4 regions of the Streptomyces sp. NPDC051218 genome follow, and region 2 is predicted to be linked to each of the others. Evidence: riboswitches for the same ligand, from Rfam matches in the RefSeq annotation. Region 2 holds a riboswitch; each other region holds the start of a gene.
The links. A riboswitch is a leader RNA that binds a small molecule or an ion and turns the genes downstream of it on or off. The one in region 2 is predicted to bind cobalamin.
Positions count from the first base shown of each region.

Region 1: another riboswitch for cobalamin. It lies ahead of ACIBCK_RS02370 (ABC transporter substrate-binding protein); the one in region 2 lies ahead of ACIBCK_RS05745 (ABC transporter substrate-binding protein).
Region 3: another riboswitch for cobalamin. It lies ahead of ACIBCK_RS24665 (energy-coupling factor ABC transporter permease); the one in region 2 lies ahead of ACIBCK_RS05745 (ABC transporter substrate-binding protein).
Region 4: another riboswitch for cobalamin. It lies ahead of ACIBCK_RS00330 (cobalamin biosynthesis protein); the one in region 2 lies ahead of ACIBCK_RS05745 (ABC transporter substrate-binding protein).

Region 1 is NZ_JBITEU010000001.1:504,836-512,223, reverse strand. It holds gene ACIBCK_RS02385 (haloacid dehalogenase-like hydrolase) at 1-782, opposite strand, end outside; gene ACIBCK_RS02380 (helix-turn-helix domain-containing protein) at 1,002-1,868, shown strand; gene ACIBCK_RS02375 (VOC family protein) at 1,874-2,338, shown strand; cobalamin riboswitch at 2,396-2,582, shown strand; gene ACIBCK_RS02370 (ABC transporter substrate-binding protein) at 2,687-3,736, shown strand; gene ACIBCK_RS02365 (FecCD family ABC transporter permease) at 3,733-4,764, shown strand; gene ACIBCK_RS02360 (ABC transporter ATP-binding protein) at 4,785-5,567, shown strand; gene ACIBCK_RS02355 (alpha/beta hydrolase family protein) at 5,594-6,361, opposite strand; gene glnA (type I glutamate--ammonia ligase) at 6,554-7,388, opposite strand, start outside.
Region 2 is NZ_JBITEU010000001.1:1,268,099-1,275,486, reverse strand. It holds gene ACIBCK_RS05770 (nicotinate phosphoribosyltransferase) at 1-401, opposite strand, end outside; gene clpS (ATP-dependent Clp protease adapter ClpS) at 482-796, shown strand; gene ACIBCK_RS05760 (DUF2017 domain-containing protein) at 808-1,404, shown strand; gene ACIBCK_RS05755 (amino acid permease) at 1,767-3,242, shown strand; gene ACIBCK_RS05750 (Mov34/MPN/PAD-1 family protein) at 3,333-3,755, shown strand; cobalamin riboswitch at 3,745-3,893, shown strand; gene ACIBCK_RS05745 (ABC transporter substrate-binding protein) at 3,938-4,888, shown strand; gene ACIBCK_RS05740 (FecCD family ABC transporter permease) at 5,020-6,105, shown strand; gene ACIBCK_RS05735 (ABC transporter ATP-binding protein) at 6,102-6,908, shown strand; gene ACIBCK_RS05730 (putative leader peptide) at 6,953-7,054, shown strand; gene ACIBCK_RS05725 (MoaD/ThiS family protein) at 7,210-7,388, shown strand, end outside.
Region 3 is NZ_JBITEU010000008.1:248,957-256,344, forward strand. It holds gene ACIBCK_RS24645 (MDR family MFS transporter) at 1-1,013, shown strand, start outside; gene ACIBCK_RS24650 (energy-coupling factor ABC transporter ATP-binding protein) at 1,002-1,892, opposite strand; gene cbiQ (cobalt ECF transporter T component CbiQ) at 1,889-2,638, opposite strand; gene ACIBCK_RS24660 (energy-coupling factor ABC transporter substrate-binding protein) at 2,645-3,034, opposite strand; gene ACIBCK_RS24665 (energy-coupling factor ABC transporter permease) at 3,034-3,810, opposite strand; cobalamin riboswitch at 3,840-4,024, opposite strand; gene ACIBCK_RS24670 (enoyl-CoA hydratase) at 4,121-4,927, opposite strand; gene mmsB (3-hydroxyisobutyrate dehydrogenase) at 4,924-5,802, opposite strand; gene ACIBCK_RS24680 (enoyl-CoA hydratase/isomerase family protein) at 5,865-6,932, opposite strand; gene ACIBCK_RS24685 (acyl-CoA dehydrogenase family protein) at 6,929-7,388, opposite strand, start outside.
Region 4 is NZ_JBITEU010000001.1:57,766-65,153, forward strand. It holds gene ACIBCK_RS00310 (alpha/beta hydrolase) at 11-1,147, opposite strand; gene ACIBCK_RS00315 (class II aldolase/adducin family protein) at 1,274-1,942, opposite strand; gene ACIBCK_RS00320 (anion permease) at 2,262-3,536, shown strand; gene ACIBCK_RS00325 (hypothetical protein) at 3,549-3,809, shown strand; cobalamin riboswitch at 3,916-4,058, shown strand; gene ACIBCK_RS00330 (cobalamin biosynthesis protein) at 4,166-5,107, shown strand; gene ACIBCK_RS00335 (cobyric acid synthase) at 5,104-6,612, shown strand; gene cobN (cobaltochelatase subunit CobN) at 6,609-7,388, shown strand, end outside.

The DNA of each region.
Region 1 (7,388 bases), 760 kb from region 2:
CGGGAGCTGGTGACCTCGCCGGTCTTGCGGTCCTTGAGCTGCAGGCCGACACCGATGACGTTCTCGGGCTTCACGTCGTAGCCGTACTTGGGGTCGGACAGGACCATGCGTACGAGGTCCTCGCTGGCCGCGCTGACGACGTAGACCTCGATGCCGTGCCCCCGCAGCGACTTGTAGAGCTCCTGCATGCCGGTGAAGAACTCGGGCGTCTTGACCTCGGTCTTCGTCAGCTTCCCGTCCTCGTAGTACTCGGCGGGGATCGGCTTGTCGTGGGCGAGGAGCTCGTCGACGTACCCCTTGAGCTCCTTCAGCGTGAAGCCGGAGAAGATCTGCGCGGCCCACGGGTAGCAGACCTGGTCGTCGACCTCGCAGAGCCGGTTGTAGTAGCTGTAGAGGCTCTCCTTGTGCTTCGCCGTGTCCTTGAAGGGGATGATCTTCAGCGACGGGTTCATCGACTTGCGGGTCAGCACCCCCTTCATCTCCAGGAAGGGCAGGAGGGACTCCTCCAGGTCGTTGCGGTACGTCGTGTTGTCCGCGTCGAAGACGGCGTACGCGCCCTTGTCCTCGTTCTTCGCGATGACCTTGCCCAGCTTCTTCGCGACCGGCTTGGGCCAGTGCTTCAGCTCGGCCGATGCCTTGGCCGCGGCCTTGGCCGTCGTCGCGGAGGCGTCCGCCGCCGTCGCGTCCGCGTTCGGCCAGAGCGCCGTACCCGCGAGTACGGCCGCGGTGAGCGCGCCCGCCGTGCCGATGACGGCCAGCTTGCCCTTTGCCTTTACTGCCATGGTTCCGTGCCCCCTGAGAGCGGTCTGCGCCCCGTCCGGAGCGGCGGGTCATCGTATGAGGTCAGGCGGCGGATTCCCATGATCGGTATCACTGGGCGGAACGGGCATGGGACGCCCGTGCGCGGGTAGCCGAGTCGGACGTCCGGCAGGGTTCCGGGCCGGACGCCCGGCAGGCTTCCGGGCCTGCTTCGGAGCGAGGCCCATCGCATACTGGGAGGCATGGAGAGCGTCTCCCGGGAGTTCGTCCGGGCCGCCCCGCGGCTCGACGGCATGGTGGTGTCCGCCGTCGGCTACCGCACGCGGGGCGAGCTGCCCGGCCTGCACCGCGGCCTGCCGTCCCCGTACCTGACGCTGATCTTCTCGCTGGACGGCCCCGTCGTCACCGGCCACACCCCCGAACAGGCGGCCGGCCGCCACGCCACCCGCACGGACATCGTCGTCGGCGGCCTGCACCAGTCCCCGGCGTACGTCGTCAGGCCCGAGCACGAGGCGGGCATCCAGCTCGCCGTGCACCCGCTCGCCGCCCGCGCCCTGTTCGGCGTACCGGCCGCGGAACTGGCCGGCGAGCTGGTGACGCCGGGCGCGGAGGTGATGGGGCGCCGCGCCGCCGACGTACGGGAGCTGCTGTGCGAGCAGGGCAGTTGGGAGGAGCGGTTCGCCTCCCTGTCCGGCTACTTGAGGCAGCGCGCGGCCACCGAGGCGTCCGGCGGCTCCGTACGCCCCGAGGTCGCGGAGGCATGGGCCTGGCTCGCCCGGCATCGCGGTGTCGGCACCCTGCGCGGCCTCTCCCGGCACGTCGCGCTCAGCGAACGCCGCCTCACCACGCTCTTCCGCGCCGAGACGGGCCTGAGCCCCAAACAGGCGGGCCGCCTGATGCGCTTCCAGCGCGCACGCAACGCCGTCGTACGCCCGGTCGCGACGGGCGGCGCCCCCGACCTGGCCCGCGTCGCCGCGGACTGCGGGTACTACGACCACTCCCACCTGGTGCGGGACTTCCAGCAGTACACCGGGGTGAGCCCCAGCGGCTGGCTGGCCGAAGAGTGCCGGAATATCCAAGCCGGGAGCCATGGCGGGGGCGAAGGGTAGGGGGCATGAACACCACCGAGAAGCAGAACCAGCAGCCGCAGTCCGCTACCGCGCCCGCATCCGCCGGGCGCGCTCCCAGCGTCTGGCCGTCCCTCCAGGCCCATGACGCCCCCGCCCTGATCGACTTCCTGGTCGGCACGGTCGGCTTCCTGCGCACCGCCGTATACGAGGACGGCGACCGCGTGGCCCACGCCGAGCTCGACTGGCCCGAGGGCGGCGCGATCATGCTCGGCTCGTACGACGAGAAGTCCCAGGAGTGGTGCCTGAAGCCCGGCACCTTCGGCGCGTACGTCGTCACCGACCACGTCGACGACCTCTACCGGCGGCTCACCGCGGCAGGGGTCGAGATCATCCGTGAGATCGAGGACCAGCCGTACGGCAGCAGGGAGTTCGCGATCGCCGACCCCGAGGGCAACAAGTGGTCCTTCGGCACCTACCGCGGCTCGCCGAGGCCCGGGACGGCGGCCTGACCTGGCGGGACGGCAGCCGTTCTGACCTCGCGTGACGGCAGCCGTCCTGACCTCGCGTGATAGCTTGCGAGCGCCAGTCAACCCACACCAGGGCCAGGGAATCCGGTGCGAATCCGGAACTGACGCGCAGCGGTGAGGGGGAACGGGCGGGGCCACGGCCACTGGGCGTCCACGGACGCCTGGGAAGGCGCCCCGCCCGGCCGATCCCCGAGTCCGAAGACCTGCTGGCACCTCCGCCCGCACACCGGGCGGCGGAGGTGACGAAGCAGGCCAGGCTCCGCGTATGAGCCGTGAGACTCAAGGGATCTCGTGTCCTCAACAGCCCGTCGTGTCCGTGTGCCCGTCCGTATGTCTGCCCGTGTGTCCGCCCGCGTGTCCGTCCTCCTCGTCACGGCCGCCGCCGTCACGCTGACCTCGTGCGCGGGCGGCTCCACGGCCACCTCCACCGCGGACGGGAAGGCCGACGGCTACCCACTGACCCTCACCTCCTGCGGCAAGAAGGCGGAGATCAAGGCGCCGCCGCGGCGGGCGGTCTCCCTCGACCAGGGCTCCACGGAGATCCTGCTCTCGCTCGGCCTCGCGGACCGCATGGTGGGCACGGGCACCTGGACCGACCCGGTTCTGAAGGGCCTGGAGAAGGACAACGCGAAGGTCGAGCGGCTCGCCGACAGCTACCCCTCCTTCGAGAAGGTCCTCGCCAAGGAACCGGACTTCGTCACCGCCTCCTTCCAGGCGACGGTCAGCAAGGGCGGCGTCGCCGACCGCGCCAAGTTCGCCGAACTCGGCGTACCTGCCTACGTCTCGCCCTCGGACTGCGCCGGCAAGGACAACAGCGGCGACGGCGACGGCCGCCGCGTCAAGACGCTCACCATGGACACGGTGTACGGCGAAGTCCGTGACCTGGCAAGGGCGTTCGGCGTCGAGAAGCGTGGGGAGCGGCTGGTCGCGGACCTCAAGGGCCGGGTGGCGAAGGCGAGCGGGGCGATCAAGAAGGCCGAGGCGTCCGACACGACACTCCTCTACTGGTTCGCCAACTCCGACTCGCCCTACATCGCGGGCTGTTGCGGAGCCCCGGGCGTCATCACCCGAGAACTCGGCGTGCGGAACGTCTTCGACGACACCCACGAGGAGTGGCCCCAGATCAACTGGGAGACGGTGGCGGACCGCGACCCGGACGTCCTGGTCATCGGCGACCTCACCCGCAAGTCGCAGACGGCCGAGAGCGCGAAGAAGAAGATCGAGTTCCTGGAGTCCAACCCGGTCACCAAGAACCTGACCGCCGTGAAGAAGAAGCGCTATGTGCTGCTGAGCGGCCAGGCCATGAACCCGACGATCCGCACGGTGGACGGCGTGGAGCAAGTCGCGGACGCGTTGCGTGAGTTCGGGCTCGCCAAGTGAGGAAAGCCGCCCCGGGCGGCATACGTTCCGCCCTGCTCTGGACGGCGGGCCTCGCCGCCCTCGCCCTGTCCGTCGCGGTGGCCGTCACCATCGGCCCCGCCGACATCTCCGTACCGGACGTGTGGTCGGCGGTCGCGGCTCACCTCGGCTGGGGAGAGGCGCGGCTCACGCCCATCAGGGACGGCATCGTGTGGAACCTGCGCATGCCGCGCACGCTCCTCGCCGCGGTCTGCGGCGCGGGCCTCGCGGTCTGTGGAACGGTCCTTCAGTCCCTCCTGCGCAACCCGCTCGCCGACCCCTTCGTGCTGGGCGTCTCCTCGGGGGCGTCCACGGGCGCGGTCGCGATCGTCGTCCTGGGGGTCGGCGGGGGAGTGGTGTCGGTTTCGGTGGGCGCCTTCGCCGGGGCCGTCGTCTCGTTCGCGCTGGTCCTGCTGCTGAGCCACAGCCTGGGCGCAAGCGCGGACAGAGTGGTGCTCTCGGGCGTGGCGGCGATGCAGCTCTTCTCCGCCCTCACCTCCTTCGTCATCCTGACCTCGGGCGACGCGGAGACGACGCGAAGTGTCCTGTTCTGGCTGCTTGGTTCGCTGAGCGGAGTGGGCTGGACGGACGTCTGGCTGTGCGCGGCGGTGCTCTTCGTGGCGCTGGCGATCTGCCTGACGCAGGCCCGCACCCTGGACGCGTTCGCCTTCGGCCAGGACGCGGCGGCGACGCTGGGCGTATACGTGGCCCGGGTCCGGCTGCTCCTCCTCTCCACCACCGCCCTGCTGACGGCGGTCCTGGTCAGCAGCGCGGGAGCCATCGGCTTCGTGGGCCTGGTCCTGCCGCACGCGGCCCGCGCCCTCGTGGGCGCCGGGCACGCACGCCTGGTCCCGGTCACGGCGCTCGCGGGCGCGGTGTTCCTGGTGTGGGTGGACACGCTGGCCCGCACGGTCCTGGACCCCCAGGAGGTCCCCGTCGGGGTGGTGACGTCCCTGATCGGAGTTCCGGCGTTCGTCCTGGTCCTCTACCGCACGAGGAGGACGACATGAGCCGGCACACCGAGGACGACATGAGCCAGCACACCGGACCCGGCCTGCGAGCCGACCGAGTGACCCGGGAGGCAGGCGGCCGGCTCATCGTCGACGGAGTGACCCTGACCCCGCCCCCCGGAGCCACGGTCGGCCTGCTGGGCCCGAACGGCTCGGGCAAGTCAACGCTCCTGCGCATCCTGGCGGGCGTCCTGGCCCCGACGTCAGGAGTGGTCACCCTGGACGGCATGCCCCTGCGCGACGCGGGCCGCCGCACGGTGGCACGCAGGGTGGCGGTGGTGGACCAGGACGCCACCACGCAGGTCGAGCTGTCGGTGGAGGAGGTCGTACGCCTGGGCCGCATCCCGCACCGCAGGGCGTGGTCACCGCCGACGCCGGAGGACGAGGAGGCGGTCCGTCAGGCCCTGACCCGCACGGGCCTGACGGACCGAGCCACCCAGTCCTGGCACACGCTTTCCGGCGGGGAACGCCAACGGGCACAGATAGCAAGGGCGTTGGCCCAGACCCCCCAGGAACTCCTCCTGGACGAACCGACCAACCACCTGGACATCCACCACCAACTCGACCTCCTGTCCCTGGTGGCGAACCTCCCCCTGACCAGCGTGATAGCCCTGCACGACCTGAACCTGGCGGCCATGTTCTGCGACCAGATCCTGGTCCTGCGAGAGGGAGTGGCCCACGCGGCAGGCACACCCTCAGAGGTGATCACGGAGGAACTGATCGCGAAGGTGTACGGGGTACGGGCGGAGGTCACCCAACACCCCACGGAACCCCACCCCTCGATCCGCTTCCTGCGCGCCTGAGTCTCCGCCGTCCAGGACGCCGCTTCTCAGGGCCGCGGCTCGTCGAGGTACTGGTCGGCCCAGGCGCTGATGATGTGAGCGGCCCGTTGCGCCTGCCCTCGCGCGGTCAGCAGATGGTCCGCGCCTTCGAGCGAGATGAAGCTGCGGGGGTGGCGTGCCTCCTGGAAGATCTCCGCGGCGTTGGAGATGTCGACGGTGGAGTCGGTGGGCGAATGCGCCACCAGGAGCGGAAGGTCCACCTCGCCGATCCGGTCGCGCAGGTGAGCCCGGCGCACGTCCTCGACGAAGGCGCGCTTGAGAACCAGGGTCCTGCCGCCGACGAACCACTCGTGCGCCCCGTCACTGAGGACGCGATCAAGGACCGAGTCGTACTGCCGCTCGACATGACTGGGGTCGACGGGCGCCGCGATCGTGGCCAGCGCGCGGAGGCCGTCGATCTCGCTCGCGGCTGCGATGGCGGCGGCGCCTCCCCATGAGTGCCCCACCAGCAAATCCACCGGAGTCCCTCGCTCCGCCATGAAGGCCGCGGCACGGACGGTGTCCTGCACCTTGACGGTGAAGGAACCGTCCCCCCAGTCGCCCTCGGAGTCCCCGATCCCGAGATTGTCGAAGCGCAGCATGCCGATCCCCTCGCGCGCCAGCTGCTTGCAGACCCGCGAGGCGGCCGGCGATCCCTTGCCCAGGGTGAACCCATGCGCGAAGAGCCCCCAGCCTCGGACCTCGCCCTCCGGCAGATCGATCGCTCCGGCCAACGCGGGGCCGACGACGCTCGGGAATGTCACTTTTTCGCTCATGTGGGGTGCTCACCTAGGCAGGGACTGATCGTGGGGGAGGGAGAGGAGGGGGACGAGAGCGACACTAGCCGGTGACGGCGCTGGACCGACACGACAGCCCGCCACAACAGTGGGCCGCCTCCCCGTTCCGGGAGACGGCCCACTGTCCATGCTGACGCGGCGTCGGGTCTCGGCTTCACCCGACCCGGCGTTCTAGATGTCGAAATACAGCTCGAACTCGTGCGGGTGCGGGCGCAGCTGGATCGGGGCGATTTCGTTCGTGCGCTTGTAGTCGATCCACGTCTCGATCAGGTCGGAGGTGAAGACACCGCCGGCCAGGAGGTACTCGTGGTCCGCCTCGAGGGCGTCGAGGACGGCCGGGAGGGAGGTCGGGACCTGGGCGACACCCGCGTGCTCCTCGGGGGCGAGCTCGTAGAGGTCCTTGTCGATCGGCTCCGGCGGCTCGATCTTGTTCTTGACGCCGTCCAGGCCGGCCATCAGGAGCGCCGAGAACGCGAGGTACGGGTTCGAGGACGGGTCCGGCGCGCGGAACTCGACGCGCTTGGCCTTCGGGTTCGAGCCCGTGATCGGGATACGCATGGCCGCGGAGCGGTTGCGCTGCGAGTACACCATGTTGACCGGCGCCTCGAAGCCCGGGACCAGGCGGTGGTACGAGTTCACCGTCGGGTTGGTGAAGGCGAGCAGTGACGGGGCGTGCTTGAGGATGCCGCCGATGTAGTAGCGGGCGGTGTCGGACAGGCCCGCGTAGCCCTGCTCGTCGTAGAAGAGCGGGTCGCCGTTGGCCCACAGCGACTGGTGCACGTGCATGCCCGAACCGTTGTCACCGAAGATCGGCTTCGGCATGAAGGTCGCGGTCTTCTGGTTGCGCCAGGCGACGTTCTTCACGATGTACTTGAAGAGCATCAGGTCGTCGGCCGCGGCGAGCAGCGTGTTGAACTTGTAGTTGATCTCCGCCTGGCCGGCCGTGCCGACCTCGTGGTGCTGGCGCTCGACCTGGAGGCCGTTCTTGTCCAGCTCCAGGGAGATC
Region 2 (7,388 bases):
GTCTCCAGGAGCACGCACTCCGCGAAGGAGCCCTCGACGCGCAGGATCGGCGAGCCGGGGAAGTAGACCTCGCCCTCCGGATAGCCCCAGACGTCGCCGCTGAAGCGGTACGAGGCGAGCCACTGGAGGGTCTCCTCGTCGACGACACGGCGCTCGCGCAGGAAGCCGATGACGTCGGCGTCGAAGCGGAAGTTCTCCACGGCGTCCAGGACGCGGCCGGTGCCGGCGACCACTCCATAGCGGCGCCCCTCGGGCAGTCTGCGGGTGAAGACCTCGAAGACGGAGCGCCGGTCGGCGGTGCCGGCCTTCAGCGCGGCCTGCAGCATCGTGAGCTCGTAGTGATCCGTGAAGAGCGCGGTCGACGGAACATCCACCGGCAGCCCAAGGTCCGCTGTGTTCATACGAAGGATGCTACCCCGCATCTCGTCACTCTGACGATTTCCCGGGTCCATTTGTGCGAGGGCCCCTCGCGGGTGGCAGCATGGGACAAGTGAGTACGGCTCCCGCAGAGATCACCCGCCCGGAATCCGACGAAGAGACCTTCGCCGTCCCGGAGCCCGACGTCCCCTGGATCACGCTCGTCCACAACGACCCGGTCAATTTGATGAGTTACGTGACCTATGTGTTCCAGTCCTACTTCGGGTACTCGAAGGAGAAGGCCACGAAGCTGATGATGGACGTGCATCACAAGGGTCGCGCGGTCGTCTCCACCGGCTCCCGTGAGGAGATGGAGCGCGACGTACAGGCCATGCACGGATACGGTCTGTGGGCCACCCTCCAGCAGGACCGGAAGTAGCGACGCATCTGATGCCAGGACAATTCGAACCCATCCCCGGGGGCGGCGCGGCCGTCGCGCTCGACGAGGTCGAGATCTCGATCATCCGGTCCCTTGCCGTGCAGCTCCTGGAGCTGATCGGTCCGGGCCCGGCCGAGGACGCCCCCGACGATCCGCTCGCGGAGCTGTTCGCGGAAGGCCCCAGCGAGCCGCCCACCGACCCGGTCCTCCAGCGACTCCTTCCGGACGCCTATGGCGGGCCCGGCAGTGAGAAGGCCGACGAGAACGAACTGCGGGCCTACTCCTCGGAGTTCAGGCGCTTCACCGAGAACGACCTGCGGGCCAAGAAGCGCGAGGACGCCCTGGTGGTGATCCGCTCCCTGGACGCGCTGACGTCGAAGGGTGAGGGCGGCGCCGTCCTGAAGCTGTCCGCCGACGAGTCGCGGCACTGGCTCGGCGCGCTCAACGACCTCCGCCTCGCGATCGGCGCCCGCCTCGAGGTGACCGACGAGGAGGACACGGACCTGCTCTACCAGCTGCCGGACTCCGACGCCCGCAAGCCGATGGTGATGGCCTATCTCTGGCTCGGCGGTCTGCAGGAGACGCTGGTCGCCACCCTCATCGGTTAGAAGTCACACGGAAGCGGCCACGGTCGCCCGCAAAGTCGGTGTAAGCAGCAGCGATTACGCTGCGTTCGCTCATCGGACGCTCAAATCCGGATAACGATCGCGTCACTTCAATGCCCGATTTTGAGGCGTCAAGGGAATTTTGTCCGGTTCTTCTCGTGGTGTGAGCCACACGTGCCACGACCGATCACTGTTGCGGCCGTGATAAATCTTCACGACCACTCGGTGACGCCACCCATGTCACCGATGGCGCTCGGGCCGGCAGACCGCCGGTAGCACTCCATCCATATCCGGGGGGATCAGGACCTGATCCGTGGCCATCAACGCGACTGCGGGCACGGATCAGCGTGGAGAAAGGCGTCACCATGACCTCAGTGCAGGTCGAAGAGCATCACGACGGCAATGAGGCCGGCGGAACGGGCGGTTCGTCCGGCACGTCAGGCGAGGGTTATCAGCGCGGGCTCGGCGCCCGGCAGATCCAGATGATCGCGATCGGCGGTGCCATCGGCACCGGCCTGTTCCTCGGCGCGGGCAAGGCCATTCACAAGGCCGGTCCGAGCCTCATCCTGGCGTACGCCATCGCCGGCCTCGTCATCTTCTTCATCATGCGGGCCCTGGGCGAGCTGCTCATGTACCGCGCCGTGTCGGGCTCCTTCTCGGAGTACGCGCGTGAATTCATCGGCCCGTTCTTCGGGTACGTGACCGGCTGGACGTACTGGCTCTTCTGGGTCGTCACCGGCATCACGGAAGTCACGGCAGCGGCCCAGTACATGCAGTACTGGACACACGACGCCATTCCACAATGGGCCTACGCGCTGATCTTCACGGTCATCCTGTACGGCGCCAACCTGATCTCCGTGAAGCTCTTCGGTGAGCTCGAGTTCTGGTTCTCGATGGTCAAGGTCACCGCGATCATCGGCATGATCCTCATCTGCGCCGGCATCCTCACCATCGGCTTCTCCGACGCCGGGGACACCGCGTCCGTCTCCCACCTGTGGGACCAGGGCGGCTTCTTCCCGAACGGCATCGGCTCCACGCTGATGACGCTGCAGATCGTGATGTTCGCCTTCCTCGCCGTCGAGCTGGTCGGCGTCACCGCGGGCGAGTCCAAGGACCCGAAGACCGTCCTGCCCAAGGCCATCAACACCGTGCCGTGGCGCATCGCCGTCTTCTACGTCGGTGCGCTCGTCATGATCCTCTCGGTCGTGCCGTGGACGTCGTTCCAGCCGGGCGTCTCGCCGTTCGTGGCGGCCTTCCAGGAGATGGGCCTCGGCATCGGGGCCGCGATCGTCAACTTCGTCGTCCTGACGGCCGCGCTGTCCTCCTGCAACTCGGGCATGTACTCCACCGGCCGCATGCTGCGCGACCTCGCGCTCAACGGCCAGGGCCCGAAGTTCTTCACCAAGCTGACGAAGAACGGCCTTCCGCTGGTCGGCACCACCTTCTCCGCGTCCCTGATGCTGGTCGGCGTCTGGATCAACTACCAGTGGCCGGGCGAGGCGTTCAACTACGTCGTCTCCTTCGCGACCATCTCCGGCATGTGGGCCTGGATCATGATCCTGATCTGTCAGATCAAGTACCGCCGCAAGGCCGACCGCGGCGAGCTGCCGATGTCCACCTTCCGTGCGCCGGGAGCTCCGTACACGAGCTGGTTCGCGCTCGCCTTCATCGCGATGGTCATCGTCATGATGGGCATCGACAAGGACGCGCGGATCTCGCTCTACGCCGCTCCGGTGTGGGCGCTGATCCTCGGCGTCGGCTACCTGGTCATGCAGAAGCGCAACGACACGCAGTCGACGGGTGGCGGCGAGGCCGACAAGCAGGACGCGATCAAGTCCTGACCGCCAGGTCATCCCCGCTCGATCCCAGCATGTGGGCCGGTCCGTACCACTCTTCGGTACGGTCCGGCCCTTCTGCTTATCCTGGCTGCCATGCTGACCCTGACCCAGGCCCTCCACGACCAGATCGTCGCGCACGCGCGCAAGGACCACCCCGACGAGGCCTGCGGTGTGGTCGCGGGCCCGGAGGGAACCGGCCGCCCCGAGCGCTTCATCCCGATGCTGAACGCGGCGCGTTCGCCCACGTTCTACGAGTTCGACTCGGGCGACCTCCTCAAGCTCTACCGCGAGATGGACGACCGCGACGAGGAGCCGGTGATCGTCTACCACTCGCACACGGCGACCGAGGCCTACCCCTCGCGCACCGACATCACGTACGCCAACGAGCCGGGCGCCCACTACGTCCTGGTCTCCACGGCCGACACCGACGACGCGGGCGACTTCCAGTTCCGCTCCTACCGGATCGTGGACGGCGAGGTCACCGAGGAAGAGGTGAAGGTCGTCCAGGCGTACTGATCCTCCAGGCATACTGAGCTTCACCTTTGAGGCGGCAGGACCCAGGAAGCCGGTGCGAATCCGGCACGGTCCCGCCACTGTGACCCCACCCTTCGCGGGTGGGGCAGTCAGGAACTGACCTGCCGCCTTCTTCTCCCACGACGCAGGGGACGCGGAAATCCCCTGGAGGAGGCAGCTCAGCCATGTCCCGCCCCATACGTCTGCTGCTTGCCGCGGCCCTGCTGGCCCCGCTCGCCGCGTGCTCGTCCTCCGACGGCACCGGCTCGAAGCCGGAGTCCAAGGCCCCAGGCTTCCCGTACACGGTCACGAACTGCGGTGTGAAGACGACGTACGAAGCACCGCCGAAGCGCGCCGTCACGATGAACCAGCACGTCACGGAAGTGATGCTGGAGCTGGGCCTCAAGGACCGCATCGCGGGCACGGCGTACCTGGACGACAAGGTCCTGCCGAAGTACGCGAAGGCCTACGCGGACACCCCCGTCCTCGCCAAGGAGTACCCCTCGTACGAGAAACTCCTGGCCGCGAACCCCGACTTCGTCTACGGCGGCTACGCGTCCGCCTTCCTCGCGGGCGAGGGCCGCAGCCGCGGGGCCCTGGCGAAGTCCGGCGTGGAGAGCCGCCTGAACGTAGAGGGCTGCGCCAAGAAGCCCGTCTCGATGGACGACGTCTACAGGGAGGTCCGCGAGGTCGGCAGCACGTTCGGGGTGCGGGCGCGGGCGGAGAAGTGGGTGGCCGCGGCGAAGCGCGAACTGGCGCAGACGGAGGCGAAGTCGAAGCCCGTCCCCGTCTTCGTCTATGACAGCGGCGACAAGACGGCGTTCACGGCGGGCGGCCGTGGCATCGGCAACGACATCATCGAACGTGCGGGCGGCCGCAACGTCTTCGCCGACCTGGACAAGTCCTTTGGCGACGCGTCCTGGGAGTCGGTGGTCGACCGCAAGCCCGAGGTGATCGTGATCCTCGACTACGGCGGCACGACGGTCGCCCAGAAGAAGAAGCGCCTCCTCGACGACCCGGTCCTGGCGGACGTCCCCGCCATCAAGCACAAGCGCTTCGCGGTACTGCCGCTGTCGGACACGGTGGTGGGGGTACGGGCCCCGGCGGCGGTGGGGAAGCTGGCGGATCAGCTGTGAAGGGCAGAATCCAGCCCGTCCGCCGGGCATTTCAGCCCGTCCGGCGTTTGAGGACGAACTCGGCGGAGCCGGTGATGGACGGCAACCAGTCCGGGGTCCGGGGCGGAGCCCCCCACGCGGCAGGGCCGCAAATGTCACAGCCGGGAAGGGGCGGGATTGGGGAAAGCCCCGCCAGGGCCACACGAACCCGCAGACGAGTGGGCTACGCGACAGTCATCGCGGCGCTCTGCGCAGCCCTCGCGGCAGCGGTCGTAGCGGGCCTGGCCCTGGGCTCCGTCCGCATCCCCACCGCCGACGTCCTGGAGATCCTGACGGGAGGTGCGGAACCTTCCCCGTTCCGCACCATCGTGCTGGACGTGCGGCTGCCCAGGGTCCTGCTCGGCGCAGCCGTCGGCGCCGGGCTCGCAGTCATCGGCACCGTCCTCCAGGCTCTCGTGAGGAACCCCCTGGCCGACCCGTTCCTCCTAGGCGTCTCCTCCGGCGCATCCGCCGGAGCCGTCGCCGTCATCGTCCTCGGCAGCGTCCTCGGCCTGGGCGCGGGCCTGGCCACCACCGTCACGATCCCGGCCGCGGCCTTCGCCGGCGCCCTGCTCTCGCTGCTCGTCGTCTACACCCTGGCGAGGTCCGGCGGCAGCTTCGCCACCGGCCGCCTGATCCTGGCCGGGGTGGCCGTCTCGTACATCCTGTCCGCCCTGACCAGCCTGATCCTGATCACGTCCGACAGCGCCGACCACCTGAAGGAAGTCCTGTACTGGACCCTCGGCGGCCTCGGCAGCGCCCGCTGGGACATGCTCGCGCTGCCCGGCGCCGCGCTGATCGTGGGCACTGCGCTGCTCGTCGCCCTGGCCCGCCCCCTCGACCTGCTCCTGGTCGGCGAGGAGGGCGCCACCGTCCTCGGCCTGGACACGGCCCGCTTCCGCGCCGCCGTCTTCGTCCTCGCCTCGCTCCTGACCGGCGTACTCGTCGCGTACAGCGGGGCCATCGGCTTCGTCGGCCTGATGGTGCCGCATGCGGCCCGGATGCTGGTCGGCGCCGCACACCGGGCGCTCCTGCCGGTGGTGGCCCTGATGGGCGCGGTGTTCCTGGTGGCGGCCGACCTCGCCGCGCGCACGGTCGCGGCGCCGCAGGACATCCCGGTCGGCGTCCTCACCGCGCTGACGGGCGGCCCGTTCTTCCTGTGGATGCTGCGCAAGAACCGTACGGAGGCGACGGCATGAGCCACCCGGCGGTTCTCCGCACCGAGTCCCTCACGTACCGCGTGGGGGAGAAGACCCTCGTCGACGACGTGACCCTGCACGCCGGCCAGGGCGAGACCATCGGCCTCGTGGGCCCCAACGGCAGCGGCAAGACCACCCTCCTGCGCTGCGTCTACGGCACCCTCGCGCCCACCGGCGGCCGCGTACTCCTGGACGGCGACGACCTGGCCGACCGCTCGGCCAAGGACCGCGCCCGCCGCATCGCCACCGTCCCGCAGGACGGGCACACCGGCTTCGAGCTCACCGTCCGGCAGATCGTCGCCATGGGCCGCTCCCCGCACAAACGCTTCTGGGAGGCGGACACCGCGCGCGACGCCGTCCTGGTCGGCGAGGCGCTGGAGCGGGTCGGTGCCGCGGACCTCGCCCACCGCGTCTTCGCCGGGCTCTCCGGCGGCGAGCGCCAGCGCGCCCTGGTGGCGAGGTCGCTGGTCCAGGAGCCCGCGGTCCTCGTCCTGGACGAGCCGACCAACCACCTGGACATCCGCTACCAGCTGGAGATCCTCGCCCTGGTCCGCGACCTCGGCACGACGAATCTGCTGGCCCTGCACGACCTCAATCTGGCGGCCTACTACTGCGACCGCCTGTACGTGCTCGACGCCGGCGCCCTCGTCGCGTCGGGACCGCCCAAGGAAGTCCTGACCAGCGAGCTCCTCGCCGAGGTGTACGGGGTCACGGCAGAGGTCTCGGTGCACCCCGCGACCGGGGCGCCGACGGTCACATACCTGCCCCATCCACGTGATGGACGCAAAGCATCCACGATGTGAGATCACATTCCAGAACCCGGACCGGGAATCGATACGATGACCGCATGGTTCCCCACGACGTGAGCGACAAGATGCCGGGCATGCTGCTCGTTGCGCGTCTGCACGTCGATTTGTGCAGGCTCTCCAGCGCGATCTGTTCGCGCTGACAGCCGCCGCCGTACGGCCGTGAGCCGCGGCGCCACCTCCGCGTATCGCCCTGCGCACTCGCGCATCCGCGCCCACGCACCCCGCACTTACGCACTCCGCACGACCGGGCCGCCGCGCGCCCACCCACGTGACTCTCCCGACAGGAGCCCAAGCCATGGCCATCGAGGTCCGCATCCCGACCATCCTCCGCACCTACACCGACGGCGCCAAGGCCGTCGAGGGCAGCGGCGACAACCTCGCCGAGCTCTTCAGCGACCTCGACTCGCGGCACGCGGGCATCGCCGAGCGCATCGTGGACGGCGACAAGCTGCGCCGCTTCGTGAACGTGTACCT
Region 3 (7,388 bases), on a different contig from region 2:
GCGCCCTGACCGACCGGTACGGCGTACGGCCTGTCGTGCTCACCGGCTGCGTGCTGCGGATCGCCGGTTTCGCCTGGCTCGGTTACGCGCAGCAGACGTGGTCGGTCATCGCAGCGGTGCTCCTGATCGGGTTCGCCGCCGCCCTGTTCTCCCCCGCCGTGGAATCCGAGGTCGCACGGCAGGCGGTGCTCTGGGAGGAGTCGGGCCGCGGCCCGCGTACCCGTGTCCTCGCCCTGCTCACCGTGGCGGGCCAGGCCGGCGCTTTCCTCGGTCCGCTCATCGGCGCCCTGCTGCTCTCCGTCGACTTCCGCGCCGTCTGTCTGGGCGGCGCCGGGGTCTTCGTCCTCGTCCTTGCCGGGCACCTGTGGCTGCTGCCCCAGCGCATCCCGGGGCGTGAGCGGGTCCGCGTACGAGGAGGCATGGGTGACATGCTGCGCAACCGCCGCTTCCTGGCGGTGTGTTGTGCCTACGGCGCCTATCTCCTTGCGTACAACCAGCTCTATCTCGCCCTCCCCCAGGAGGTGGAGCGCACGGCCGGGTCGCAGGCGCCGCTCGCCTGGCTCTTCGCCCTCTCCTCCCTGCTGGTGGTGACCACGCAGCTCCCCGTCACCCACTGGGCGGCGGGGCGGCTCGACCAGCGGCGCTCCATGGCGGCCGGGCTCGTACTCATCTCCGTGGGGTTCGCCGTGGTGGCGGCCGCGCGGCCTGCCGCCTTGACGGGGGTGGCCGGTCTGCTGCCCGCCGCGTCCTTCGTCGTCCTGCTGACCCTCGGGCAGATGCTGGTCGCCCCGGCCGCCCGCGCCTGGGTCCCCGACCTCACGCCCGACGGCAGGCTGGGCCTCTACACCGGGGCCCTGTCCTCGGTCTCCGGCCTGATCGTCCTGGCAGGCAGCGCGGCAACGGGCGCGCTCCTGGACGCAGGCCTCCCGCCCTGGACACCGTGGCTCGCCCTGGCCGGCATCCCCCTCCTGGCCGTGACGCTGCTGCCCGGCCGCAGCCGGTCAGCCCCTTGATACGCCGGGCACCACCGAAGCCGTGAGAGCCGCCAACTCCTCGGGCGTGCACGGTCCTTCGCCGACCCCCGTCAGCAGGCCCTTCGTCCGCAGCAGTTCCGTGACCGCGATCCCCCACGGCAGGCGCAGGCCCGCCTGGGCGAGGAGTTCACGGTGGGCGAGCATCCGCGCCACCGGGCCTGTGCGCACTCCCGAGGGGGTGAGCAGTGCCGCATCGTCGGCCCAGCGCAGGGCCAGGTCCACGTCGTGCGTGGCCATGACCACGGTCGTCCCGGCGTCCCGCAGGCCTTGCAGGGTGGCCAGGAGGCGTTCCTGGCCGTCGGGGTCGAGCCCCGCGGTCGGCTCGTCGAGGATCAGGACGCGGGGGCGCATCGCCACGGCGCCCGCGATGGCCGTCCGCTTCCGCTGGCCGTAGGAGAGGAGGTGGGTGGGGCGGTCCGCCAGGGCGCTGATGTCGAGCGCGGCGAGCGCCTCCGCGACGCGGACGCGCACCTCGTCGTCCGGCAGCCCCAGGTTCAGCGGCCCGAAGGACACGTCCTGCTCGACCGATGCGGCGAACAGCTGATCGTCGGGGTCCTGGACGACGAGCTGAACGGTGGTGCGCAGCCGAGTGAGGCCCTTGCGGTCGTACGTCACGGGGGCGCCCCCGAGCGTCAACTCGCCCTGGTCCGGGCGCAGGCCGCCGCTCAGCAGCCGCATCAGGGTGGTCTTGCCGCTGCCGTTGCGGCCGAGGAGCGCCAGCGCACGGCCCTCGGTGACGTCGAAGTCCAGGCCGCTGAGCACGGTGGGTCCGTCCTCGTACGCGTAGGAAGCGGAGCGCAGAGCGACCAGGGACCCCGAGGTCCCGCTCGGCTCGCGAGGAGCGCCGGGCTCGCTCATGGAAGAAGCCTTTCCAGTACGAAGGTGAGGGCCGCGAGGCCCGTGAGGAGGGCGGCGCTCGCGGCCACGAAGCTCCGCGAGATCCGGGCGTCGGGCACCAGCACCCGCAGGGTTCCGTCGTACCCCCGTCCGGCGAGCCCGGCCTGGAGCCGGCCCGCACGGTCGAAGGCCCGCACGAACGCGGTGGCGCCGAGGCCGCCGAGGGAGCGCCACGTGGCGGCCCGGGTGGTATGGCCGAGGCGCGCGGCCTGCGCCTGCCGGATCCGGCTCATGGAGTCCAGGAGCAGGAAGCTCATCCGGTACATGACGAGAGCCACGTCGACGACCGGCGCCGGCACACCTGCCCTGACCAGCCGGGGCAGCAGGTCCGACAGAGGTGTGGTGAAGGCGAACAGCAGGACGCCGAGCGAGGCCGCCGATGTGCGCAGGAGGAGTCCGCCCGCCCGTGCGGGCCCACCCTCGGCGAGCGTGAAGGACCCTCCAGGACCGCCGAGTTGGACGAGCAGGGTCAGGGCGCCGGTGACGCAGAAGCCGAGCGGTACGCGGTAGGCGCGCCACAGTTTGCGCGGCGGCACACCGGCGGGCCCGAGCAGCACGGCGAGCGCGGCGACGAGCACCAGGGCGGCGCCCGGCCAGGGCGGCAGGGAGACCGCGAGGACGGTGAGGCCGAGCCCCAGCACGGCTTTGTCCACGGGGTGGCGGCGGCGCCAGCGGCTGCTGTGCGCCGCCGCGTCGATGGGCAGCACGCGGGGTCAGACCTGCTCGGTCTCGGCCCGGCCGCTCTCCGCGTCGGCGGCCTTATCGGTGGCGGCCTTCTCCGTGCCGGCCCCCTCGGCGCGCGCGATCTCCGCGCCCTGGCGGCGTCCCTTGCGCAGACCGAAGTAGTACGCGAGGACGCCCGCTCCCAGCGCCGCTTGAAGCGCGAAGAGCGCCGACTCGACCTCCCCGGACGGGGGTTCGTACAGCGGCGAGAACCAGGGCTCGTAGTCCGGCTTGATCTCGGTGATCGCGGTCTCGGCCTGGGCGTCGGCCCCGGCGAACGGCTCCTTCTCGTCGTCCCCGAGGCCGAGCGCCAACGGCAGCACCGCGAGCGCGGCGACGATGAGGAGGAGCAGAGTGTTGATCTTCGCGTTCCGGCTCATCAGGCGCTGGCCCCCGTCTCCGTCGTCTTGGTCGTCTCGGCCGTCTCGGCCGTCTCCGTGGTATCGCCCGTCTTCGTCGTACCGGCCGTCTTCGTCGTATCGGCCTGCCGCTTGCCCTGGAGCAGTACGCCGAGCCGCGTGAGCTCCCCCTTGCTGGACTGCACGAGCAGCCGCATCACGATGACGGTGAGCAGTCCTTCGCTGACCGCGAGGGGGATCTGCGTGACGGCGAAGATGCCGCCGAACTTGCCGAGCGCGCCGATGAATCCGCTGCCGGGGTCGGGGAAGGCCATGGCGAGCTGGACGCTGGTCACGCAGTACGTGGACAGGTCCGCGACGAACGCGCCGAAGAACACGGCGACCATGAGCGGCACGTCGTACCGCTTCAGGAGGCGGTAGACGGCGTATCCGGCCCAGGGCCCGATGATCGCCATGGAGAAGACGTTGGCGCCGAGCGTGGTGAGCCCGCCGTGGGCGAGCAGCAGCGCCTGGAACAGAAGGGTGATGGTGCCGAGCACCGTCATGATCGGCGGCCGGAACAGGATCGCGCCGAGCCCGGTCCCCGTCGGGTGCGAACAACTGCCCGTGACGGATGGGATCTTCAGCGCGGAAAGGACAAAGGTGAAGGCTCCCGAGGCGCCCAGGAGCAGTGTGCTCTCCGGGTGTTCCTTGACCTCACGGGTGAGGGAGCGGACTCCGTGGACGACGAACGGCGCGGACGCTACGCCCCAGGCGATCGCGTGCGCCGGCGGGAGGAAACCCTCGGCTATGTGCATGGCTAAGCAGACCCTCTCCAGCACCTCGTGGATGGACAACGCGCCTTGGCCGGTCTCCTGGCTGACGGGTCGTACCGACCGGACTCCGCCTTCCCGGGTACGCGAGTACCCAGTGGCTGCCGCGAGGGCTGGAGCCGGACTTCCCGATCACAGTGGCGAGGGCCGCACCGGCATCACACCGGATTTCCCGAGCACCAAGGCGTGGCGACCTTAGTGCGCGATCGAGCCAACTGACAACTTGCGGGACCGCCTCACCTGTGGCACACGCGAGCGCACACGACCAGGGGCGTACGCCCCTGGTCAGCGCCCCTCAGGAGTGCGTGAACCCGGGAGGCCGCTTCTCGATGAAGGCGGCCATCCCCTCCTTCTGGTCCTCGGTCGCGAACACGGCGTGGAACAGACGGCGTTCGAAACGGACACCCTCCGCGAGGGTCGTCTCGAAGGCGCGGGACACCGCTTCCTTCGCCATCATCGCGACGGGCAGGGACATCCCCGCGACGCTCTCCGCGACGCTCTCCGCGACGGCGAGCGCCTCGGTGACGAGTTCACCGGCGGGCACCACCCGGGAGACGAGCCCGGCCCGCTCGGCCTCAGCGGCATCCATCGTGCGCCCGGTCAGGCACATCTCCATGGCCTTAGCCTTCCCCACCGCGCGGGTCAGCCGCTGCGAGCCGCCGATGCCCGGGATGACACCCAGCTTGATCTCGGGCTGCCCGAACACGGCGGTGTCGGCGGCCAGCAGGATGTCGCACAGCATCGCCAGCTCGCAGCCGCCGCCGAGCGCGTAGCCGGACACGGCCGCGACCGTCGGCGTACGCAGCGCCCCGAGCCGGTCCCAGGCCGCGAACCAGTCGCTGAGGTACATGTCCAGGTAGCTCCGGGGCCGCATCTCCTTGATGTCGGCGCCGGCCGCGAACGCCTTCGCCGATCCGGTGAGGACGACGCAGCCGATGTCGGGGTCCCGGTCCAGGGCCTCTGTCGCGGCGACGATCTCGTTCATCACCTGGAGGTTGAGCGCGTTGAGCGCCTTGGGCCGGTCGAGCGTGAGCAGCGCGGTGCGGCCCTTTCGTTCCACGCGGATCGTCTCGTACGGTTCCGTGGTCGTGGTCCTGGTCATGCGCTGTCCTCCCCGTCTCGTGCGGCGTGTTGGCCGATGGTGGTGACGATCCCGGAGAAGTCCTGGTCCGCTCCAGCCCCTTCGGCATAGGCGGCGTACAACTCCGCCGCCTTCAGGCCTAGTTCGGCATGGATGCCCGCCGCCCGCAGGGCGTTGGCCGCCAGGCCGAGGTCCTTGGCCATCAGCGGGGCCGCGAATCCGGGGCGGTAGTCGCGGTTCGCGGGGCTGGCCGGAACGGGGCCCGGCACCGGGCAGTTGACGCTCAGGGCCCAGCACTGCCCCGACGCCGTGGAGGCCACGTCGAACAGGGCCTGGTGGGAGAGGCCGAGGCTCTCCCCGAGGACGAACGCCTCACTCACCGCGATCATCGAGACGCCCAGGATCATGTTGTTGCAGATCTTCGCCGCCTGACCGGCGCCCGGACCGCCACAGTGCACCGCCTTGCTGCCCATGCCCGTCAGGAGCGGTTCGGCCTCGGCGAACTCGGTTCCGCCGCCGCCCGCCATGAAGGTGAGGGTGCCTGCCTCGGCGCCCACCACTCCCCCGGAGACGGGGGCGTCCAACGCTCGCATCCCGGCCGCGGTGGCGGCCGCGTGGGCGGCCCGCGCGTCGGCGACGTCGATGGTCGAACAGTCGATGAACAGCGTGCCCGGCCGGGCGGCGGCGAGAAGCCCCTCCTTTTGGTAGAGGCCGAGGACATGCCGTCCCGCGGGCAGCATGGTGATCACCACGTCCGCCTCCGCCGCGGCTCCCGCTGTCGACCCGGCGGCCTCCACGCCGCTCGCGACAGCCGAGGCGAGCAGCTCGGGCAGCAGGTCGTGACCGAGAACGCGGTGCCCCGCCCTGGCGAGGTTGGCGGCCATCGGGGCGCCCATGTGACCGAGCCCGACGAAGCCGATCGTGCGCGTGCCGTTCACCGCGCCTGCCACTCCGCCGTTCACCACGCCACCTCCTGCGGGCTTGTGTCCAGGTCGAGTTCGCCTCCGGCGGGCGCGGCGAAGTAGCGCGCCACGTCGGCGGCACCGACCTCCCCGAGTGAGGCGGGCGCCCAGCGAGGGCTGCGGTCCTTGTCGATGACCTGGGCGCGGATCCCCTCCGCCAGGTCGTGCGAGGCGAGTGCGGCGCAGGAGATGCGGAACTCCTGCTCCAGTACGCGTTCCAGGGGGCCGAGCCGCCGCGCCCGGCGCAGAGCGGCGAGCGTGACCTTCAGGGCGGTGGGCGACTTGGTGGCGATGGTGTCGGCCGCCTCCGCGGCGGCGCGTGATCCATGGCCGCGCAGCCGGGCGACGATCTCCTCCACCGTGTCGGCGCCGTAACAGTGGTCGATCCAGGACCGGTGACCGGCCAGCTCGCCGGGCGGCAACCGGCGCACGTACCTCTCGAGTACGTCCCACACCGGCTCCATGCCCAGGCCGTCGAGGAGTCGGGGCAGGTCCTCGCTCGGCACGAAGTGGTCGGCGAGCCCGCAGAGCAGGGCGTCGCCCGCGCCGATCCGCGCGCCGGTGAGCGCGAGGTGGGTGCCGAGTTCGCCGGGAGCGAGGGCCAGCAGGTAGGTGCCGCCCACGTCCGGCACGAAGCCGATGCCGGTCTCCGGCATCGCGACGCGGGAGCGCTCGGTGACGATGCGGACGTCGCCGTGTGCGGAGACGCCGACACCGCCGCCCATCACGATGCCGTCCATCACGGCGACGTACGGCTTTCGGTAGCGGGCGATGCGGGCGTTGAGCCGGTACTCGTCGCGCCAGAAGTCGGCGGAGGCTGTCGTCCCCGCGCGCGCGTCCTCGTAGATGGAGCGGATGTCGCCGCCCGCGCACAGGCCGCGCCCGCCGGCGCCCTGGATGATCACGGTTTGTACGTCGGGGTCGCTCTCCCACGCGGTGAGCGCCTCGTCGATGCGGCGCACCATGGCGTGAGTGAGGGCGTTGATGGCCTGGGGTCGGTTGAGCGTGAGATGGGCCGCGCGGCCTTCCTTCCGGAGCAGGACGGAGTCCTCGGCGGCGGTCACCGCAGTGCCTCGGTCAGGCCTCGGGCCACGATGACGCGCATGATCTCGTTGGTTCCTTCCAGGATCTGGTGGACACGGAGGTCGCGGACGATCTTCTCGATGCCGTACTCGGTCAAGTAGCCGTAGCCTCCATGGAGTTGGAGCGCGCGATCGGCGACGGAGTAGCCGGTGTCGGTGGCGAAGCGTTTGGCCATCGCGCACAGCTGCGGCGCCTGCGCGTCACCGCGGTCCAGGGCCTGGGCGGCCTGCTGGACCAGGGCTCGGGCCGCGGCGAGTTCGGTCGCCATGTCGGCGAGACGGAACTGCAGCGCCTGCGCGTCGAGCAGCCGGGCGCCGAACGCCTCCCGGTCGGCGAGGTGCGCGAGGCTCTTGTTGAGTGCGCTGCGGGCGCCGCCCAGGGAGCAGGCGGCGATGCCGAGCCTGCCGCCGTTCAGACCACTCATGGCGATCTTGAAG
Region 4 (7,388 bases), 1.2 Mb from region 2:
CTCTCGCGCGCTACATGAGGGGCGTGAGGAAGCGCCGCAGCGCTTCTTCGTAGCCCGCGGGGTCGGCGTTCCACATGGCGCCGTGGGGCGCATCCGGAACGGTGTGGAGTGTGACCAGCTCCGGGCGGCGTTCGGCCAGTTGACGGGAGAGCGCCCAGGGGGCGATGACGTCGTCGGGGCCGTGGAAGAGGAGCGTGGGGACCTTGAGCACCTCGGGGTCGGCGGCCTCCAGGATGCGGTCGCCGCGCAGGCCCGTGCGCCCCTGGGCGGCGCGCACCGCGAGCGGCAGGAGGGGCCCCGGTGTGCGGCGGGCCGCGGCGAGCGCGCGCAGGGTGGTCTCCCAGTTGAGCACCGGGGAGTCCAGGACGAGCCCGCTGATCCGGTCGCGGAGCGCCGAGTACGCGGCGGCGTGCAGGGCCATGGCGGCGCCGGTGGACCAGCCGTGCAGGATCACCTTCTGGGCGCCGTATCGCACGGCGTAGCGGATGGCCGCGTCCAGGTCGCGCCACTCGGTCTCGCCGAGGTGGCCGAGGCCGTCCGGGGAGCGGGGCGCTCCGAGGTCGCCGCGGTAGGCGAGGTCGAGTACCGGGAACTGCTGGTGGTGCAGGAAGTCCATGACGACCATGGGGTGCTCGCGGGTGGTGCCGAGGCCGTGCACGGTGATCACCCAGGTGTCGCGGGCACCCGGCACGAACCAGGCGGGCAGACCGCCGAGTTCGCCGGGGATGTCGACATCCGCGTGGTCGATGTCCAGGGCCGAGTGCGGGTCGCCGATGTGGACCTGCGGGGTGAGCCAGACCTTCGCGCCGGGTTCCATGGCGCCGTGCGTGACGCGCTCCAGGCGGCGTACGACGGTGTCGGCCGCGTGCGGGGCGGCGTCCAGGACGGGCCCGATCACGGCATGGCTGCCGTGGCCGCTGAGCCCGTACGTACCGGGACGCAGGCTCGCCAGGGCGCGGGTCAGGGTGATCTGCCCGGCGGCCGTGGAGTGGACGGTGAGGCGCGGCTCGGTCGGCAGCGGGCGGCCGGCCGGTGCTTTCAGGGCCGCGTTGCTGGCGAACCGGCCCGCGGCGACGGCGGCTGCGCCGCCCAGGAGGGCGGTCGTGACGGCGGTGACGGCCGTTGCCGTCGCGTTGGCTGGGCGCACCTGCCCAGTGTCGGGCCCTGGCCTGGCTGGGGCCAGTGGGCGGGGCCCGCGGGGTGACGCGACTTCACCTTCGGCCCCACGCAGACACGCCGTGATGCCGCCTCGCCCGCGGCCCCACGGGACGCGTCACTGTTGGCCGTAACCCCGCAGCCTGTCCTCCGCCTCCCTCAGCTGTCCCGTCGACAGGAGGGTCGGGGCGTGGCCAGGGACGGAGCTGGCCGTCAGCCACAGGCGGGACATCCACTCCAGCTGCGCCGTGCGGTCGTACGCCTGGTCCAGGGTGTCCCCGTACGTGATGGTGCCGTGGTTCTGCAGCAGGCAGCCGGTGCGTTCCCTGAGGGCCCGGAGCATGTTCTGCGCCAACTCGTCCGAGCCGTACGGCGCGTATCGGGCCACCCGGACGGGGCCGCCGAGCGCGGCGGCCATGTAGTGGATGGGCGGGAGCTCCGGGACCAGGGTGGAGACGGCGGTGGCGTGCACCGCGTGGGTGTGGACCACGGCCGCGGCGTCCGTGGTGCGGTAGACCGCGAGGTGCATGGGCAGTTCGCTGGTCGGGGTGAGCTCACCGAAGAGCCGGTTGCCGTCCGTGTCGACGCCGACCGCGTCCCGCGGTCCCAGCCGGTCGTAGGGGACCCCGCTGGGGGTGACCAGGATCGTGCCGCCGAGGCGCACCGAGACATTGCCCGACGTGCCGACCACCAGGCCGTCCGCCACCGTTCTGCGGGCCGCCGCCACCAGTTCGTCCCACGCCCGCTCCATCGCGCCCCGCCGGCCTTCGTCCCGCTGCTCCGTCATGCCGTGATCCTGCCAGGCGGCTCGCGATCCACCGGCGCGGTCGGCCGGGCGGCTCGGGTGATCAGAATCTCTTCGGCGGCTCGCCGAGCCGCCCCGAGGGGTGTGCACGGGGATGGTGAGGCACCCTGGGAAGCCGGGATTCCGGGCCTCCCGCCCGGCCTCCCGCCGCCGCTCCGGTCGATCACCGGCACGGCACAAGCGGAACCGGAGCGAAGGCGCCCCGAATTGAGTCACCGCACGGCCCGGCCCAGTTCACTTTCCGTTCACCAAGGTTGCCTACGTTCCAATTGCCACTGACGTCCAACAGAAGCCTGGGTAAATGGAACACATCACGCTTCTCCTCGGGATCGTGATCGTTACCGCTCTCGTGTTCGACTTCACGAACGGTTTCCACGACACAGCCAACGCGATGGCTACCACCATCTCGACTGGCGCTCTCAAGCCCAAGACGGCGGTGGCCATGTCCGCCGTGCTGAATCTCGTCGGCGCTTTCCTCTCCGTCGAAGTCGCCAAGACGATCTCTGGCGGCATCGTCAACGAGGACGGACTGAAGACAGAGGTGATCTTCGCGGCCCTGGTCGGCGCGATCCTCTGGAATCTGCTGACCTGGCTGGTGGGCCTGCCCTCCAGTTCCTCCCACGCACTCTTCGGTGGCCTCATCGGCGCCGCGGTCATGTCGATGGGCTGGTCGTCGATCAACGGCGGCACCGTCGTCACCAAGATCCTGATCCCGGCCCTGGCCGCGCCTCTCGTGGCGGGTCTCGCCGCGCTGGTGGCCACGCGCCTGACGTACCGGATCGGCCGCAACACCGACACCAAGGCCACGGCCAAGGGTTACCGCGCCGGACAGATCGCCTCCGCGGGCCTCGTCTCGCTGGCCCACGGCACGAACGACGCGCAGAAGACCATGGGCATCATCACGCTCGCCCTGGTCACCGGCGGCGTCCTGAACCCGGGCGCCAACCCCCCGATGTGGGTCATCGTCTCGGCCGGTGTCGCCATCGCGCTCGGCACCTACCTCGGCGGCTGGCGCATCATCCGCACCATGGGCAAGGGCCTCACCGACCTCCAGCCGCAGCAGGGCTTCGCCGCCCAGACCAGCGCCGCGACAGTCATCCTGGCCTCCTCGCACATCGGTTTCTCGCTCTCCACCACGCAGTCCTGCTCCGGCGCCGTCATGGGCGCGGGCCTCGGCCGCAAGGGCGGCGTGGTCCGCTGGTCCACGGCGACCCGCATGTTCGTCGCCTGGGGTCTGACCCTGCCGGCCGCCGGTCTGGTCGGCGCGGGGGCCGAGTTCCTCACCAAGCAGGGCCCTTGGGGCATCGCGGCCACCGCCGCGCTCCTCATCGGCGGCTCCGCCGTCATCTGGGTGCTGTCCCGGCGCAACGCCGTCGACCACACGAACGTCGCCGACGACGAGATCGGCGGCTCCTCCGCCGCCGAGCCCGTGGGCGTCGTGACCAACGCGATGGCCGCCGTCACACCGCCCCCCACCGGGTCGGCCGTGGCCAGCGCGGACATCGACTTCGTCAAGGCCACCATCGCGGCCCCGACCAGCACCGTGGCGGACCCCGCCCGGCCCGCCACGGTGTAAGGAAGAGTCAGCATGGACATCGACTGGGCAGCTCTCGGCTCCGTCTTCGGAGTCAGCCTCGCGGTGACGGTGGCCCTGGTGGGCCTGTTCACCCTCGGCATCGTCGGCCTCTCCAAGCGCGAGGCGGCCACGTCCGGCGCCGCCACCGCGGGAGCCTCCGCGGGTGCGTCCACGGCGGGCGGCACCGCCGCCGCGGCACGCACGGGCGCGTATGTGTGCTTCGCGCTCTGCGCGGCGGCCGTGGCGTACGGGATCTATCTGATCGTCGCCTGACGACCGGGCTTCAAGGTGGGGTGCGGGACGCTTCTGCGTCCCGCACCCCACCTTCGTATGTGGGCCTCCGCACACTCTCCCGTCGCAGGTCAACGGCGAGTTGACGGGCCTTCGCGGGCCGTGGTGGACTGCCGGAGCCAATACGGCAGCAGGAGAGGAAGCCGGTGCGAATCCGGCGCGGTCCCGCCACTGTCATCGAGGAGCTGACTCCTCGGAAGCCAGGAACTCTCGCCGCCGATCACGTCGAACCAGGGCGCGGACACCCTGAGTGAGGACATTCGCCATGCGCGGCCGCCCGTTGCCGGACCAGTTCCCGAGCGTGAGCTCTCCTCTCGGCACGACGACCGGCTGAAGCCATGCGTGCCGATCGCGACTTCGCGTACGGCGCCGCCGCCGGCCTCCTCGGTGATCTGTTCCTCGGCGATCCCCGCCGCGGGCATCCGGTCGCCGCGTTCGGGCGGGCCGCGAGCGCTGTCGAGCGACTGCTCTGGCGTGACCACCGCGGGTGGGGCGCCCTGCACACCGTGGTGTGCGCCGGAGGCGCGACCGGCGCCGCCGTCCTGGCCTCTTCTCTTGTACGTGACGCGCGCGCCGCGTCCGTCGCGCTGACCGCCGCGACCACTTGGGCCGTGGTCGGCGGCACCTCGCTGGGGCGTGAGGCGCGGGCCATCGGCGGGGCGCTCGCCGCCGGGGACATCGAGGTGGCGCGGGAGCGGCTGCCGCATCTGTGCGGCCGCGATCCGCAGGCGCTCGACGCCGACGGCATCGCGCGGGCCGTGGTCGAGTCCGTCGCCGAGAACACGTCCGACGCCGTGGTCGGGGCCTTGGTGTGGGGGGCCCTTGGCGGGGTCCCCGGCCTGGTCGGCTTCCGGGCCGTCAACACGCTCGACGCCATGGTCGGGCACAAGTCCGTGAAGTACCGGCGCTACGGGTGGGCCTCCGCCCGCCTCGACGACGTACTGGGGTGGCCGGGCGCCCGGCTCACCGCGGTGCTCGCGGCTGCCGCCGGGGACGCGCCGCGCGGCGCGGTGCGGGCCTGGCGTGACGATGCCGCCAAGCATCCGAGCCCCAACGCGGGGCCCGTCGAGGCCGCCTTCGCCGGGGCGTTGGGCGTACGGCTCGGGGGGACTCTCTCGTACGCGGGGCGGGTAGAGCACCGGCCTGTCCTGAACGGGGACGGGCGGGGCGTCGAAGTCACCGACATCGAGCGGGCCGTGAAGCTGTCGCGGCGGGTCGGGCTGCTCGCCCTCGGCGTCGCGGCGGCCGTGAGCACGCTACGGAAAGGCAGGGCCTCATGAGTGGTGGGCTGCTCGTCGCAGGAACCACGTCCGACGCGGGCAAGAGCGTCGTCACCGCCGGTATCTGCCGGTGGCTGGCGCGCAAGGGGGTCTCCGTCGCGCCCTTCAAGGCGCAGAACATGTCCCTCAACTCCTTTGTCACGCGCGAAGGCGCCGAGATCGGGCGGGCCCAGGCCATGCAGGCGCAGGCCGCCCGGGTCGAGCCGACCGCGCTGATGAATCCGGTCCTTCTCAAGCCGGGCAGCGACCGCAGCAGCCAGGTCGTCCTGATGGGCAAGCCGGTCGGCGAGATGAGCGCGCGCGGCTACCACGGTGGGCGGCAGGAAGCGTTGTTGTCGACCGTCGTGGGATGCCTCGAGGAACTTCGGGGCAGCTATGACGCCGTGATCTGCGAAGGTGCGGGCAGCCCCGCGGAGATCAATCTGCGGCGTACGGACATCGTGAACATGGGGATCGCGCGGGCCGCCCGCTTCCCCGTGGTCGTGGTGGGAGACATCGACCGCGGGGGCGTCTTCGCCTCCTTCTTCGGGACGACGGCGCTGCTGAGCGCCGAGGACCAGGAGCTGGTCGCCGGGTATCTCGTCAACAAGTTCCGGGGCGATGTCTCGCTGCTCGAACCGGGGCTCGACATGCTTCATGAGCTGACCGGGCGGCGCACGTTCGGTGTGCTGCCGTTCCAGCACGGCCTCGGCATCGACGAGGAGGACGGGCTCCGGGTCTCCCTGCGGGGTGCCGTGCGGGAGTCCGTGGTCGCTCCCCCGGTCGGTGAGGACGTGCTGCGGGTCGCCGTCTGTGCCGTACCGCTGATGTCGAACTTCACGGACGTGGACGCGCTGGCCGCCGAACCCGGCGTCGTCGTGCGGTTCGTGGACCGGGCGGAAGAGCTGGTCGACGCCGATCTCGTGATCGTGCCGGGGACGCGCGGCACGGTCCGTGCCCTGGAGTGGCTGCGCGAGCGCGGCCTCGCCGCCGCCATCGCGCGTCGCGCCGCCGAGGGGCGTCCCGTGCTCGGGATCTGCGGCGGCTTCCAGGTGCTCGGCGAGCACATCGAGGACGACGTCGAGTCGCGGGCGGGAGCCGTGGACGGGCTCGGCCTGCTGCCCGTACGCGTGCGGTTCGCGCGCGAGAAGACCCTCGCCAGACCGGTCGGCGAGGCGCTCGGCGAACCCGTCGAGGGGTACGAGATCCATCACGGCGTCGCTCAAGTCCTGGGCGGCGAGCCGTTCTTGGAAGGGTGCCGTGTCGGCGAGGTGTGGGGCACGCACTGGCACGGCTCCCTGGAGTCGGACGCGTTCCGGCGCCGCTTCCTCACCGAGGTCGCCCACGCCGCCGGGCGCCGCTTCGTGCCCGCGCCCGACACCAGCTTCGGCGCACTGCGCGAGGAGCAGCTCGATCTGCTCGGCGACCTGATCGAAGAACACGCGGACACGGACGCGCTGCTCAGCCTGATCGAGACCGGCGCACCCGCCGGTCTCCCCTTCATCGCACCGGGGGCACCCTCATGACCGTCCTGCTTCTGTCCACCGCCGACACGGATCTCCTTGCCGCCCGTGCCTCCGGCGCCCCCTACCGCATCGGCAACCCCACCCGGGTCGACGCGCAGACCGAGCTGCCCGCGCTGGTCGAGGGCGCGGACATCGCCGTCGTACGCCTGCTCGGCGGCAAGCGGGCGTGGGAGGACGGGCTTGCGGGGCTGAAGGCCGCCGGGATCCCGACGGTGCTGCTAGGCGGCGAGGCCGTGCCGGACGCGGAGTTGATGGCGGAGTCGACCGTGCACGCGGGGTCCGTGGCGGAGGCCCTGCGGTATCTCGTCGAGGGCGGCACGGAGAATCTGCGCGAGCTGGCGCGCTTCCTCAAGGAGGACGTGCTGGCGGCGGGACACGCGCGCTCCGGTGACGCCCACGAGCGGCAGAGCGCCGAGCCGCGGAAGATGCCCGAGTACGGGGTGCACGGTTCGCGCGCGTACGTCAAGGGCCGGCCGTCGGTCGGCGTGCTCTTCTACCGCGCGCACCAGCTCTCCGGGAACACCGGCTTCGTCGACACGCTGTGCGACGCGATCGAGGCGCGGGGCGCCAACGCCCTTCCCGTCTACTGCGGTTCGCTGCGCGGTGCCGACTCAGGACTGTACGAGATCCTCGGGAAGGCGGACGCGCTCGTCGCCACCGTCCTCGCGGCGGGCGGCACGCACGCCTCGGGCGCGAGCGCGGGCGGCGACGAGGAGGCCTGGGACATCGGCGCTCTCGCCGACCTCAACATCCCCGTCCTGCAAGGGCTTTGCCTG